DNA from 2 places in the Kitasatospora sp. NA04385 genome. Region 1 is predicted to be linked to the other one. Evidence: riboswitches for the same ligand, from Rfam matches in the RefSeq annotation. Region 1 holds a riboswitch; the other holds the start of a gene.

Region 1 (6,692 bases):
TGACCCCGTCTCAGCTGCGGGCCAGCCGGTTCAGCAGCAGCACCGAGGCCACCGGCCGGGCACCGGCCTTGCGCACCCCGTCGGCGACCTCCCGGTCCGCGGAGACCACCACCACCGGGCGGCCCTGCGGCTCGGCCCGCACCAGCCGGCGGATCAGCTCGTCCGCGGTCTCCCCGGTGCGGCTGAAGCGCACCCGCACCCCGCGCGGCGGGGCCATGATCACCGGCACGTCCAGGTCCTGGCCGTCGAAGACGCAGGTCACCTCGGCCTGGGTGCGCTGGGCCAGCATGGCCAGCCCGCCCAGCAGCCGCAATCGCTGCTGCTCCAGCGGCAGTTGGGGGTAGCCGGTCTTGGTCACGTTGTAGCCGTCCACCACCAGGTGCACCTGCGGGATGGCCAGCAGCTGGTCCAGCAGCGCCGGGTCGTCCTCGGCCAGGCCGCGCCGGGCCACGTCGTGCGGCGAGGCCGAACCGGGCTCCACCGCCTCCACCAGGTCGGCCGGGCGCAGCGCCGTCACCGGCAGCGCCAGCTCCCGCTGCAGGCCCTGGGCGGACTGCAGCACGGTGTCCAGCAGCAGCCGCAGCCGCATGTCCTCGACGCTGCGGCCCTCGCGGGCGGTGCGCCGCCCGCTCTCCACCGCGGCCTCCAGCTCGGCGACCCGGTGCCGCAGCCGCCTGGCCTCGCCCTCGGCGGCGCTGCGCTCGACGGCCGCGGCGGCCCGGGCCGCCTCCAGCTCCCCGGCCAGCCGTCGGCTCTCGGCCTGCGCCCGGCGGGTGTCCGCCTCCAGCGAGCGGACCTTCTTGCGCAGCGACTCCGCCTCCTTGCGCACCCCCTCGGCCTCGGCCCGGTGCCGCTCCAGCTCGGCCCGGGCGCCCGCCCGGGCCTCCGCCAGCTCCCCCTGGAGCCGCTCGGCCAGCCGGGCCGCCTCGGCGGCCGCGCCCTCGGCGTCGACCCGCTCGGCCTCCTCGCCGGCCTCCTCCACCAGCCGGGCCCAGCCGGACGGGCGCACCAGGTAGGCGGCGGCCGCGACGTCCATCGGGTCGGCGGCGGCCGGGGCGGTGCCCGCCTCCAGCGCCTGCACCAGGTCGGGCTGGCCCAGCCGCAGCCGCTCGGCTATCCGGACCCGGAAGGCCGGGTCCGACTCCAGCGCGGCGGCCAGCGCGGTCGCCGCGTACTTGGCCCGCCGGGCCGGGGTGAACTTGGCGTACGGGCGCAGCGAGGCGGGCAGTTCGCCGGCCGCGATGCCGCCGAGCGCGTCCGAGGCGATGCCGACCACCCGTCGGCGCACGCCCTCCGGCAGGGGGCGTCCGGCCGTCTCCGTGCCGCCGTGCGGCTCCGGGGCCGGGGCGGGCGCGGTCCCGTCCGTGTCCGCGGGCGCGTTCGCTGCCTCCGCCACTGTCCTCGGCTCCGATCCTGATCCCGGGCGGGCCCCTCCGGCGGGTGCCGGGCGGGGCGTTGGTGTCCGCCGCTGCTGCCAATTGTCCCGTCTACCGTGCCGCACCGACAGCACCCCGCCGACGAGTCCGCCCCGCGCCCCCGTCCGGGGCGGACGGGAACGCGGGGCGGTCGAAGTCGCGTCAGCCCTGCTGGGCGTCGCCCTCCGGGGCCTCCTCGGCGCCCGGACGGGCCACCAGCTCGACCTGGTCCACGGCGTTGCACCAGCGGCAGCGCACCGACTCGATGGTCTCGGCCAGCACCTGGGTCTCCTCGACCTTGGACTCGCCGGAGAGGTCGAAGTGCAGGAAGTCGGTCACCCGGGACGAACGGGTGACGTCGAAGCGGGTCAGGTTGCCGCACAGGGTGCAGCGCCAGCGGGTCTCGGCGGTCGGCGCGGCAATGCTCATGAGTGGTCCCTCTCGGCTGGTCCCGGTTCCGGGCCTCCAGCCTATTGCCTGGGGCCGGGCGGGCGGATCACCGGTCCACAGCCCGGACGCTCACCCGGCCGGAGCAGCGCCCGGTGTCGCGGGTGCGCCCCCGAGGAATGCTGACCGGCATGGTGCTCTCCGCCCCCGCCCGGGCCGGTTCGCCGGCGGCCGAGCGGGCCGCCCGCACCCCGGCCGCCACGTACCTGCTGATCGCGCTGGCCGCCCTGGTCATGCTGGTCGGCCCGGCCGGCCTGAACCCGCTGTACGGCAGCGGCGACGCGCGCGCCTGCGCCGAGCAGCGCTACGAGCACCGCTGGGGCGCCGTCCCCGCCGAGCTGCTGGACGGCCGCCCCCTGACGGCCGCCCAGCTCTCCGCGCTGCCCCCGGCCGCGCCCGGCTGCGTGCTGCCGGCCACCCCCGGCAAGATCCCCGAGCTGTCGGCGGTGACGGCGCTGTTCGTCCACGCGGGCTGGCTGCACCTGATCGGCAACCTGCTGTTCCTGTTCGTCTTCGGCCCGGCGGTGGAGGCCCGGCTGGGCCGGGTGCGCTTCCTGGTCGGCTACCTGGCGATCGGCGTCCTGGCCACCTACGGCTACGCGCTGGCCGAGTCGGGCACCCCGGACGCGGTGCGGGCGCTGGTCGGCGCGTCCGGCGCGATCGCCGGGGTGCTGGGGGCGTTCCTGCGGCTGCACCCGCGGGCCCGGGTGACCGCGCTGGTGCCGCTGCTGCTGTTCCTGCCGCTGCGCTTCCCGGCCTGGCTGGTGCTCGGCCTGTGGTTCGTCCTGCAGTTCTGGTCGGTCACCTCCGGCGGCGACGGGGTGGCCTACCTGGTGCACGTGATCGGCTTCGTGACGGGCTGGTTGTTCGCCTGGGCCGCCCGTCCGGCGGGCGATACCCTGGGCGCACCTTCTCGAACAGGAGTTGCTCAGTGATCACCGCGATCGTCCTCATCAACACCGACGTCGACCGGATCCCCGAGATCGCGGAGGCCATCGCCGCCATCGAGGGCGTCAGCGAGGTCTACTCGGTCACCGGCACCTACGACCTGGTCGCGATGGTCCGGGTGCGCGGCCACGAGGACCTGGCCGAGGTGATCCCCGGCCGCCTCAACAAGGTCCCGGGCGTGACGAACACCGAGACCCACATCGCCTTCCGCACCTACTCCCAGCACGACCTGGAGGCCGCGTTCTCGCTCGGCCTGGACGGCTGAGCCTCAACGCTGCCCGGCTGGGCCTCAGCGCTGCTCGGTGTCGACGACGCAGCGGCCGCCCTCGTTGCGGTAGCTCCACTTCGCACCGTCGCTGACCAGCTCGCGGACGGCGGCCAGGAACCGGTCGAGGTGCTCGACCGGGGTCCCGGCGCCGAAGCTGACCCGGATCGCGTTCAGGCTGCGCTCCCCCGGCAGCGAGGACTCCGGCGCCCCGCACTCGCCCGGAGCCGCCTCCTCGTCACCGCCGAGCAGGGTGCGCACCAGCGGGTGCGCGCAGAACAGCCCGTCCCGGACGCCGATGCCGTACTCGGCGGACAGCGCGGCCGAGAAGTGCGAGCTGTTCCAACCGCGCACCACGAACGACACCACGCCGACCCGGTCGGAGCCCTCGCCGAACAGGCTGAGCACCCGCACCTCGGGGATCCGCGCCAGGCCCTCGGTCAGCTTGGCCACCAGTGCCCGCTCCCGGGCCTCCAGCGCCTCGAAGCCCGCCTCGTCCAGCGCCCGGCAGGCCGAGGCGATGGCGTACGCGCCGATCACGTTCGGCGAACCGGCCTCGTGCCGCGCCGGGCCGGTGTGCCACTGCACCGCGACCGAGCCGTCCAGCTCGCGGGCCACCGTCCGGCTGGCGCCGCCGCCCGCCAGGTACGGCTCGGCCGCGTCCAGCCAGTCCGCGCGGCCCGCCAGCACGCCGGCGCCGAACGGCGCGTACAGCTTGTGCCCGGAGAACGCCACCCAGTCGACGTCCAACTCCCGCACCGAGACCCGGTGGTGGGGCGCCAGTTGGGCGGCGTCCAGCACCACCCGGGCGCCGTACCGGTGCGCGACCGCGGTCAGCTCCCTGATCGGCCACAGCTCGCCGGTGACGTTCGACGCGCCGGTCACGCAGAACAGCTTCGGGCCCTCGGCCGCGCCCAGCAGCGCCTCCTCCAGCGCCGCCACCGCCTCCGCGTGCGAACGCGGCGCCCGCAGGTAGCGCACCGACAGGCCCTCGCGCCGCCACGGCAGCAGCGAGGCGTGGTGCTCGGTCTCGAACGCGAACACCTCGGTGCCGGCCGGCACCGCGCCCGCCAGCAGGTTCAGCGAGTCGGTGGTCGCCCGGGTGAAGACCACCTGGTCCCCGTCCCGCAGGTCCAGGAACCCGGCGACGGTCCGGCGGCTCTGCTCGAACAGGTCCGTCGACAGCTGCGACAGGTACCCGGCCCCCCGGTGCACCGACCCGTAGTACGGCGCGTACGCCGCGACGTCGTCCCACACCCGCTTCAGCGCCGGGGCGCTCGCCGCGTAGTCCAGCGCCGCGTAGCCGACCTTGTCCCCGGAGGCGAGCGGAACCTCGACGTCCGCGCCCAGCACGGCCAGCGGCTCGCAGATCTCGGTGTTCACAGACATGGGTGCACTCCTCCACGGGGTAAGGACCCCGGAGGAGCGACACCGGAAGTCCGCGCTTGCCACGCGGACCTGTCGCCGCGCAGCCCGGTCCTCACCCAGGGCACCCCGCCACGGACGGAGGGTTGCCGGACAGCCAGCTGGGGCTTCGCGCTGTCACTCATGACCTGGCGAAGACACTACACGACACCGTCCCCGTCTCAACACCCGTCCGCATCCCGAGACGGAATCCGGGCGGCGCGGGAGGCGCCGCCCGGCCCCCCCGGCAGTGCTTCCCTACGCCTGCGTCGCCTCCGCCCAGCGCTTGAGCAGTTCCCCCGCCGCCCCGGAGTCGATCGCCGCCGCCGTCCGCACCATCGCCGCCGCGATCTGCTCGGTGAGCGGGGCCTCCCCCAGCTCCAGCGCGACCAGCGCGGCCGCGCCGTTCAGCACGACGGCGTCCCGCACCGGCCCGCGCTCGCCGTTCAGCACCCGGCGGGCGACGTCCGCGTTGTACTCGGGGTCGGCGCCGCGCAGCGCCTCGATGCCGACCAGCTCGATCCCGACGTCCCGCGGGTCGAACGCGGTCTCCGTCACCTCGCCGCCGCGGATCACCCACACGTGCGAGGTCGTGGTGACGGTCAGCTCGTCGAGCCCGTCGTCGCCGCGGAAGACCAGGCCCTGCGCGCCGCGCCGGGCCAGCACGCCGGCGATCAGCCCGGCCAGCCGGGTGTCGAAGCAGCCGACGGCGTGCGAGGTGACCCGGGCCGGGTTGGTGAGCGGGCCGAGGATGTTGAAGACCGTGGGGACGGCCAGTTCGGCGCGCGCCTGCGCGGTGTGCCGCATCGAGGGGTGGAACTTCGCGGCGAAGCAGAAGGTCAGGCCGACCTCCTCGGCCACCGCCGCGACCCGCTCCGCGGAGAGCTCCAGGTTGACGCCGAGCCGCCCGAGCACGTCGGAGGAGCCGGAGGCGGAGGAGGAGGCCCGGTTGCCGTGCTTGACGACCTTCGCGCCGGCGGCGGCCGCCACCACCGCGGACATGGTGGAGATGTTGACCGTCTTGGCCCGGTCGCCGCCGGTGCCGACGATGTCCACCGCGGGGCCGGGGACGTCCAGCGGGAGCGCGTGCGCGTACATCGCCTCGACCAGGCCGGCGATCTCCTCGACCGTCTCGCCCTTGCCGCGCATGGCGATCAGGAAGCCGGCCACCTGCACGGGGCTGGCCTCGCCGCTCATGATGCGGTCCATCGCCCACGCGGTGTCGGCCTGGGACAGGTCGTTGCCCCCCAGCAGCGAGCTCAGCAGGTCCGGCCAGGTGCGGACCACCTGCGCGGGGTCGCTACCGCCGTTCGCAGAGTGCGCGTTCACCATGGCTGACTCCAGCTCTCGTCATCGTCCCGGAGGAATCCCGAAGAAACGACGTCAGCCTATCGAGCGAGCGGGGACGGCCGCCCGGGGTTGCCGTCCCCTTCTCTCCAGTTGAGACGCACCGGCGGGACGGTCAGCGCCCGGCGGGCGCCCGCCGGGCCAGCCGGGCCCGCAGCAGGGTGACCGCGGCGTCGGCCAGGGCGACCGGGTCGACGGGGTGCGAGATCGCGGCGTCGGCCCGGCTCCAGGCGGCGAGCCAGGAGTCCTGCGGCCGACCGATGACGACCAGGACCGGCGGGCAGCCGTAGATCTCGTCCTTCAGCTGCCGGGTGAGGCCCAGCCCGCCCGCCGGGACGGCCTCGCCGTCCAGCACGCAGAGGTCGATGCCGCCCTTCTCCAGCGCGCGCAGCACCGCGGGGGCGGTGGCGCACTCCAGGTACTCGAGGGCGGGGACGTCCGCGGCGGGCCGCCGGCCGAGGGCGAGGGTCACCTGCTCACGGGTGTTGCGGTCGTCGCTGTAGACGAGAACGGTGAGCGTCTCGTCGGAGTGCTGCGCCATGGCCCCTGCTTCCTGGTGCTCGTCCTCTTATATGTGTGCCCGTGCCGGGCGGCCCCGACCGAACGGCCCAGTGTGACCCGGGCCACGTCCTTGGACGGATGCTACTCCCGCGCGCGCTTCCTGCGGAGACCCCGACGCGATCTCGCTCAAGCCGCCGCGCCCGGGACTCACTCCCCCGGCGCAGTGCGCTCACCCGGTCGAACAACCGTCAGAAAACGGGCGGTGCGCGAGGCGGGCATACCTCACGCACCGGACACTCCGAGGGAGACCCCCCGGCGTGAAGACGGAATAAGGGACCGACATAATGTCCGTCGTGGCGACAGCA
Region 2 (6,692 bases), 2.4 Mb from region 1:
CAGTGCGGGTCCGGGCCGAGCTCCGGCTCGACCCCGAGCGCGTGCGGATCGTCCTCCTCCTCGGCGCAGGCGGTGCACAGCGGCCAGCGCCCGTACGACTCCAGCAGCGCGTCCTGGACGTCCTGGGCGATCAGGCCGAGGACGAACTCGCACCCGGCGGGCCACTGTTCGAGCCACCAGCGGCGGTGCGTGACGGCGTCCTCCACCAGCGAGACGATCGCCGCGTCGGCGACGTCCCGGGCGGTGAGGTCGGCGAGGATCAGCGCCCGGGCGCTGTGCAGGGCGGCTTCGATGTCGGAACTGGCCATCCGCCCATTGTCCCAAAGCGCCGCGGCGGCCGGGAACGCCGTGAGGGCGGCCTCACGAAGGAGGCCGCCCTCACGAGCGAACGCGTGGAACGTCGGATCCCGGAGGATCAGAAGTCCATGTCACCGCCCGGCATGCCGCCGCCGGCGGCCGCGGCGGCCTTCTCCGGCTTGTCGGCGATGACGGCCTCGGTGGTGAGGAACAGCGCCGCGATGGAGGCGGCGTTCTGCAGCGCGGAGCGGGTGACCTTGGCCGGGTCGATGATGCCGGAGGCGACCAGGTCGACGTACTCGTTGGTCGCGGCGTTCAGGCCGTGGCCGGCGGGCAGGTTGCGGACCTTCTCGACCACGACGCCGCCCTCGAGGCCGGCGTTGGTCGCGATCTGCTTGATCGGGGCCTCCAGGGCCACCCGGACGATGTTGGCACCGGTGGCCTCGTCGCCCTCCAGCTCCAGCTTGTCGAACGCGACACCGGCCTGCAGCAGGGCGACGCCGCCACCGGCGACGATGCCCTCCTCGACGGCGGCCTTGGCGTTGCGCACCGCGTCCTCGATGCGGTGCTTGCGCTCCTTGAGCTCGACCTCGGTGGCCGCGCCGGCCTTGATGACGGCCACGCCGCCGGCCAGCTTGGCGAGGCGCTCCTGGAGCTTCTCGCGGTCGTAGTCCGAGTCGGAGTTCTCGATCTCGGCGCGGATCTGGTTGACCCGGCCGGCGACCTGGTCGCTGTCGCCGCCGCCGTCGACGATGGTGGTCTCGTCCTTGGTGATGACGACCTTGCGGGCGGTGCCGAGCAGGTCGACGCCGGCGTTCTCCAGCTTGAGGCCGACCTCCTCGGAGATCACGGTGCCGCCGGTCAGGATGGCGATGTCGCCGAGCATGGCCTTGCGGCGGTCGCCGAAGCCCGGGGCCTTGACGGCGACGGACTTGAAGGTGCCGCGGATCTTGTTCACGACCAGGGTCGAGAGGGCCTCGCCCTCCACGTCCTCGGCGATGATGACGAGCGGCTTGCCGCTCTGCATGACCTTCTCCAGCAGCGGGAGGAGGTCCTTGACCGAGGAGATCTTGGAGTTGGCGATGAGGATGTACGGGTCCTCGAAGCTCGCCTCCATGCGCTCCAGGTCGGTGGCGAAGTAGGCGGAGATGTAGCCCTTGTCGAAGCGCATGCCCTCGGTGAGCTCGAGCTCCAGGCCGAAGGTGTTGCTCTCCTCGACGGTGATGACGCCTTCCTTGCCGACCTTGTCCATGGCCTCGGCGATGAGCTCGCCGATCTGGGTGTCGGCGGCCGAGATGGAGGCGGTGGAGGCGATCTGCTCCTTGGTCTCCACGTCCTTGGCCTGGGCCAGCAGCTGGTCGGAGACGGCGGCGACGGCCTTCTCGATGCCGCGCTTGAGGGCCATCGGGTTGGCGCCGGCGGCGACGTTGCGCAGACCCTCGCGGACGAGCGCCTGGGCCAGCACGGTGGCGGTGGTGGTGCCGTCACCCGCGACGTCGTCGGTCTTCTTGGCGACCTCCTTGACCAGCTCGGCGCCGATCTTCTCGTACGGGTCCTCGAGCTCGATCTCCTTGGCGATGGAGACACCGTCGTTGGTGATCGTGGGGGCGCCCCACTTCTTCTCCAGGACGACGTTGCGACCCTTGGGGCCGAGCGTGACCTTCACGGCGTCGGCAAGCTGGTTCATGCCACGCTCAAGGCCGCGGCGGGCTTCCTCGTCAAAGGCGATGATCTTGGCCATCAGAAGTGGTCCTCCGGGACACGGTCGACTGCTCGGACCAAGGGGTGCCCGCGACGGACGGCCCAGGAGAGCGGGGGTCCCTTCCCCTACCGCTTCCGGGGCCTCACCGGCCCGGTCCGTTTGTCACTCTCACACTGTGAGTGCTAACGCCAATGATTAGCACTCTGGGGTGGCGAGTGCAAGCCCATGGGGGCTCCGGCGGCGGCCCCGGCGGGAAACCGCGGGGCCGCCGGGGAAAGCCGACAGGCCCGCCCCGGACGCCGTCGCGTCGGGGCGGGCCTGTCTGTGCGTCTGTGCGGGGTCGTGCGGTCAGCCGGTGCCTCAGGCGCCGGCGGCGCGGACCATGTCGGCCTGCGGACCCTTCTGACCCTGCGAGATCTCGAACTCGACCCGCTGGCCCTCTTCCAGGGTGCGGTAGCCGTCCATCTGGATCGCGCTGTAGTGGACGAACACGTCCGCTCCACCGTCGACCGCGATGAAGCCGTAGCCCTTCTCGGCGTTGAACCACTTGACGGTGCCCTGAGCCATTCCGAACTCCCCTTGTGCTGTGCTGGCCCTTCAGAGATCCGCGGGACGCGGACCCGGAGGTCTGGAAGACCGGCCTGGGGACTCCCCCCCGTACGGCGCAGCCTCTGTCGCGGCTGAATGTATCCGGATATGCGCCCTGTGCAACAGGCCCAATTTCCGGGGAAAGTCCGGGCCGGTCGGGGGATATCGCGGGGCGAAAGGCGCACCGTCCGACAATTGCCACCGGACATAACGGACGGGGTACCGCAAAACGCCGCCACAATTCTGACGGCGGCCTGACAGAACGGGCGGCCGCGGGCGGCGACGTACGGCGGGCGGCCCGGTACCCGTCTCAGCGCGCGGGACGGAACGGGGTCCTGCACGGGCGGGGCGCGGTGCGGAAAACGAGGATTGAACCGGGCCGCGGAGGGGAACGGCCCCGACCGAGACTCTACTCCCCGGCTCCCGGCCGAATTGCGGCGCCCCGCCCGGAGGGAAAGCCGCAGGTGCGCGGGCATTGTCCCCGGTACGCACGAAACCGCCGCCCGGTCCGGACAATTGAATTCCGAACCGAACGGCGGTCGCGGTAATGCGGGGCGGTCAGCAGCCGCCGGCCACCGCCGGAATGATCGACACCGAGGCGCCGTCCTTGATCTCGGTCTCCAGGCCGTCGGCGAAACGCACGTCGTCGTCGTTCACGTACACGTTGACGAAGCGGCGCAGCTTGCCGGTGTCGTCCAGCAGGCGGGCGGCGATGCCGGCGTGGTTCGCCTCCAGGTCCGCGATGACGGCGGACAGGGTGGCGCCCTCGGCGGTCACCTCGGCGGCGCCGCCGGTGTAGGTGCGCAGGATGGTCGGGATGCGGACGGTGGCGCTCATGCGGTGCTCCTCGGGGCGTGGGGTGTCCTGCGGCTGGGGGTGTCCTGCGGCTGGGTGTCAGGCGGTGGCGAGGCCGGCGGCGCGGAAGGACTCCAGCGTCGGGCGGATCACCGCGGTCATACCGGCGTCGGCGACCGCGTCGAGGGTCTTGAGGCCGTCGCCGGTGTTGATCGCGACGGTCTCCTTGGCCGGGTCCAGCTGACCGGTCTCGACCAGCTTCTTCAGCACGCCGACGGTCACGCCGCCCGCGGTCTCGGCGAAGATGCCCTCGGTGCGGGCCAGCAGCTTGATCGCCTCGACCACCTCGACGTCGGTGACGTCCTCGACCGCACCGCCGGTGCGGCGGGCGATGTCCAGCACGTACGGGCCGTCGGCCGGGTTGCCGATCGCCAGCGACTTGGCGATGGTGTCCGGCTTGACCGGCTTGATCACGTCGCGGCCGGCCTTGAAGGCGGCGGAGACCGGGGAGCAGCCCTCGGCCTGGGCGCCGAAGATCTTGTACGGCTTGTCCTCGACCAGGCCGAGCTTGATCAGCTCCTGCAGGCCCTTGTCGATCTTGGTGAGCTGGGAGCCGGAGGCGATCGGGATGACGAGCTGGTCGGGCAGCCGCCAGCCGAGCTGCTCGCAGATCTCGAACGCCAGGGTCTTGGAGCCCTCGCCGTAGTACGGGCGCAGGTTGACGTTCACGAAGCCCCAGCCCTCGCCGGCCGGGTCGCCGATCAGCTCGGAGCAGAAGCGGTTCACGTCGTCGTAGTTGCCGTCGATGCCGACCAGCTCGCCGCCGTACACCCCGGCCATCACGACCTTGCCCTGCTCCAGGTCGTGCGGGATGAACACGCAGGACTTGAAGCCGGCCCGGGCGGCCGCGGCGCCCACCGCGCCGGCCAGGTTGCCGGTGGAGGAGCAGGACAGCGTGGTGAACTCGAAGGCGCGGGCGGCCTCGATCGCGCAGGCCACCACCCGGTCCTTGAAGGAGTGGGTCGGGTTGCCCGAGTCGTCCTTGATGTGCAGCTGCGCGGTGAAGCCCAGCTCGCGGCCCAGGTTGTCGGCCTTGACCAGCGGGGTCCAGCCCGGGTTCAGGTTCGGCTTGCCGGCCACGTCGGCCGGGACGGGCAGCAGCGGGGCGTAGCGCCAGATCGACGCCGGGCCGGCCTCGATCCGCTTGCGCAGCTCCTCGGCGTCGTAGCCCTGGTAGTCGTAGGCGATCTCCAGCGGACCGAAGCACTCGAGACAGGCGAAGTCCGGACCGAGCGGGGAACGCGCACCGCACTCGCGACAGGACAGCGCGGTCGCGGGACCGAGGTCGACGGTGGATGCGGCGGTGTCAACAGCCATGGTGGCGAGGCCCTTTCTCCTCATCTTCCCCGGATCGCGGTCGCGTCCGGGACGGAATTGGCACCTGTCCCGCCGGGCCTGCTGGCCGCGCGGGAGGGTTGCCGGGACTTCGACGGGCCGTTCCCTCAGTCCCTCTGGATGAGCTCTGTGAAGTTGTGGTCGTACGCTGCGAGCGACCCCCGCGTGCGAAGGCGCGCCTGCAATACGAAGACTGTATCCGAAGGCCCGTGCGGACCGACCCCCGCGTCCGACACCCGAGACGAACCGAGACAGGGAGCGAGACTTGCCGGAGCAGCCCGAGCCCGGGGTACTGCCGGAGGCGGCCGACTGGCTGCGCCGCCGTTCGTGGACGGCCGCCGACCGGCCGCTCGACCTGCTGCTGGAGGCCAAACGCGCCGCCGGCCCGGCCGGCACCGTCAGCGTGGTGCTGCCCGCCCTGGACGAGGAGTCCACCGTCGGCGAGATCGTCACCGCGATCCGCACCGAGCTGGTCGAACGCGTCCCCCTGGTGGACGAACTGGTGGTGGTCGACTCCGGCTCGCAGGACGGCACCGCCGCCGCCGCGGCCGCCGCCGGCGCCCGGGTGGTGCACCGGGACGACATCCTGCCCCGGCTGCCCGCCGAACCCGGCAAGGGCGAGGTGCTGTGGCGCTCGCTGCTCGCCACCAGCGGCGCGATCGTCTGCTTCGTCGACGCCGACCTGCGCGAGTTCGACCCGGCGTTCGTCTCCGGCATCGTCGGCCCGCTGCTCACCGACCCGGACCTGCACCTGGTCAAGGCCATGTACGACCGCCCCTTCGAGGCCGACGGCACCGTCGTCCCGGCCGGCGGCGGCCGGGTCACCGAACTGGTCGCCCGCCCGCTGCTCAACCTGCACTGGCCGCAGCTGGCCGGCTTCGTCCAGCCGCTCGGCGGCGAGTACGCGGCCCGCCGCGGCCTGCTGGAGCGGCTGCCCTTCCCGACCGGCTACGGGGTCGAGCTGGGCCTGCTGGTCGACGCCCTGGAGCTGGCCGGGCTGGACGCGCTGGCCCAGGTCGACGTCGGCGTGCGGCACCACCGGCACCAGGACGGCCAGGCCCTCGGCCGGATGGCCGCCACCATCTACCGCACCGCCCTGGAGCGCCTGGACCGCACCCACCGCCTCAAGGCCGACCCGGACCTGGTCCGCCCGCTGCTCACCCAGTACACCCGCACCCCCGGGGGCTTCACCCCCCGCACCCACCCCGTCCCCGCCACCGAACGCCCCCCGATGGCCACCGTCCCCGAGTACCGCAACCGCTGAGCCGCCGCCCCGCGTCCGTCCCGGCGTGGAACCCACCCCGCGCCCCGGGCGCCCCGGCGTCGGCTGCCTCGCCCTGCTCCTCGCGCCCGTCCTGGGGTTCCTGGTCGAGACCCGGGTGCTGGGGCTGATCGAGGACACCTGGTCCGACTGCGCGGGCGTGGCCCGGCAGGTCGCCCACGACCTGACCGACGACCCCCGGTTCGACGTGCTCAGCCCGTACGCCTTCGGCTACCTGCTGCTGCCGCCCGCCGCCGTCCTGCTGGCCCGGTGCCTCACCCGCCGCTCCCCCGACCTCCTCACCCCCGCGCTCGCCGCGGCCTGCGCCGCCCTGCTGGCGGCCCTCACCGTCGCCGCCGTCGACCTGGAGCGCAACCTGACCCCGCCGCACGGGTTCTACCTGCCCGCGAACTGCCCCGACGGCCGCCCGCCCTGGCTGCCCGGCTTCCTCCCGGCCCGCGACTCCGGGCCGCCGATCGGCTCCGTGACCGGCGGCTGACCCCGAGAGTTCACCCGGCGCGGGCCGCGCCGAGTGGTTTGGTCCGCTGGTCGCACGGCAAGGTTGGCTGTATGGCCGATCACGTGTCCGAACGCCCCCAGCAGTCCGGAGCCGCCCCGATCCTGGTGGCCTCCAACCGCGGGCCGGTGTCCTTC

What was found. A riboswitch is a leader RNA that binds a small molecule or an ion and turns the genes downstream of it on or off. The one in region 1 is predicted to bind S-adenosylmethionine.
Region 2: it holds a riboswitch for S-adenosylmethionine, as region 1 does, so the genes downstream of both, thrC (threonine synthase) here and HUT16_RS09385 (aminotransferase class V-fold PLP-dependent enzyme) in region 1, are expected to answer to the same signal.

What each region holds. Positions count from the first base shown of each region.
Region 1 covers NZ_CP054919.1:2,155,047-2,161,738, forward strand. Annotated here, with positions in the region: gene HUT16_RS09365 (NYN domain-containing protein) at 11-1,396, opposite strand; gene HUT16_RS09370 (hypothetical protein) at 1,578-1,844, opposite strand; gene HUT16_RS09375 (rhomboid family intramembrane serine protease) at 1,994-2,797, shown strand; gene HUT16_RS09380 (Lrp/AsnC ligand binding domain-containing protein) at 2,794-3,075, shown strand; gene HUT16_RS09385 (aminotransferase class V-fold PLP-dependent enzyme) at 3,100-4,464, opposite strand; SAM riboswitch class IV at 4,512-4,629, opposite strand; gene trpD (anthranilate phosphoribosyltransferase) at 4,738-5,811, opposite strand; gene HUT16_RS09395 (hypothetical protein) at 5,942-6,367, opposite strand; gene HUT16_RS09400 (heme-copper oxidase subunit III) at 6,672-6,692, shown strand, end outside.
Region 2 covers NZ_CP054919.1:4,508,468-4,515,159, reverse strand. Annotated here, with positions in the region: gene HUT16_RS20255 (hypothetical protein) at 1-308, opposite strand, end outside; gene groL (chaperonin GroEL) at 416-2,038, opposite strand; gene HUT16_RS20245 (cold-shock protein) at 2,360-2,566, opposite strand; gene HUT16_RS20240 (MoaD/ThiS family protein) at 3,146-3,424, opposite strand; gene thrC (threonine synthase) at 3,482-4,759, opposite strand; SAM riboswitch class I at 4,777-4,904, opposite strand; gene HUT16_RS20230 (glucosyl-3-phosphoglycerate synthase) at 5,043-6,041, shown strand; gene HUT16_RS20225 (hypothetical protein) at 6,067-6,537, shown strand; gene HUT16_RS20220 (trehalose-6-phosphate synthase) at 6,609-6,692, shown strand, end outside.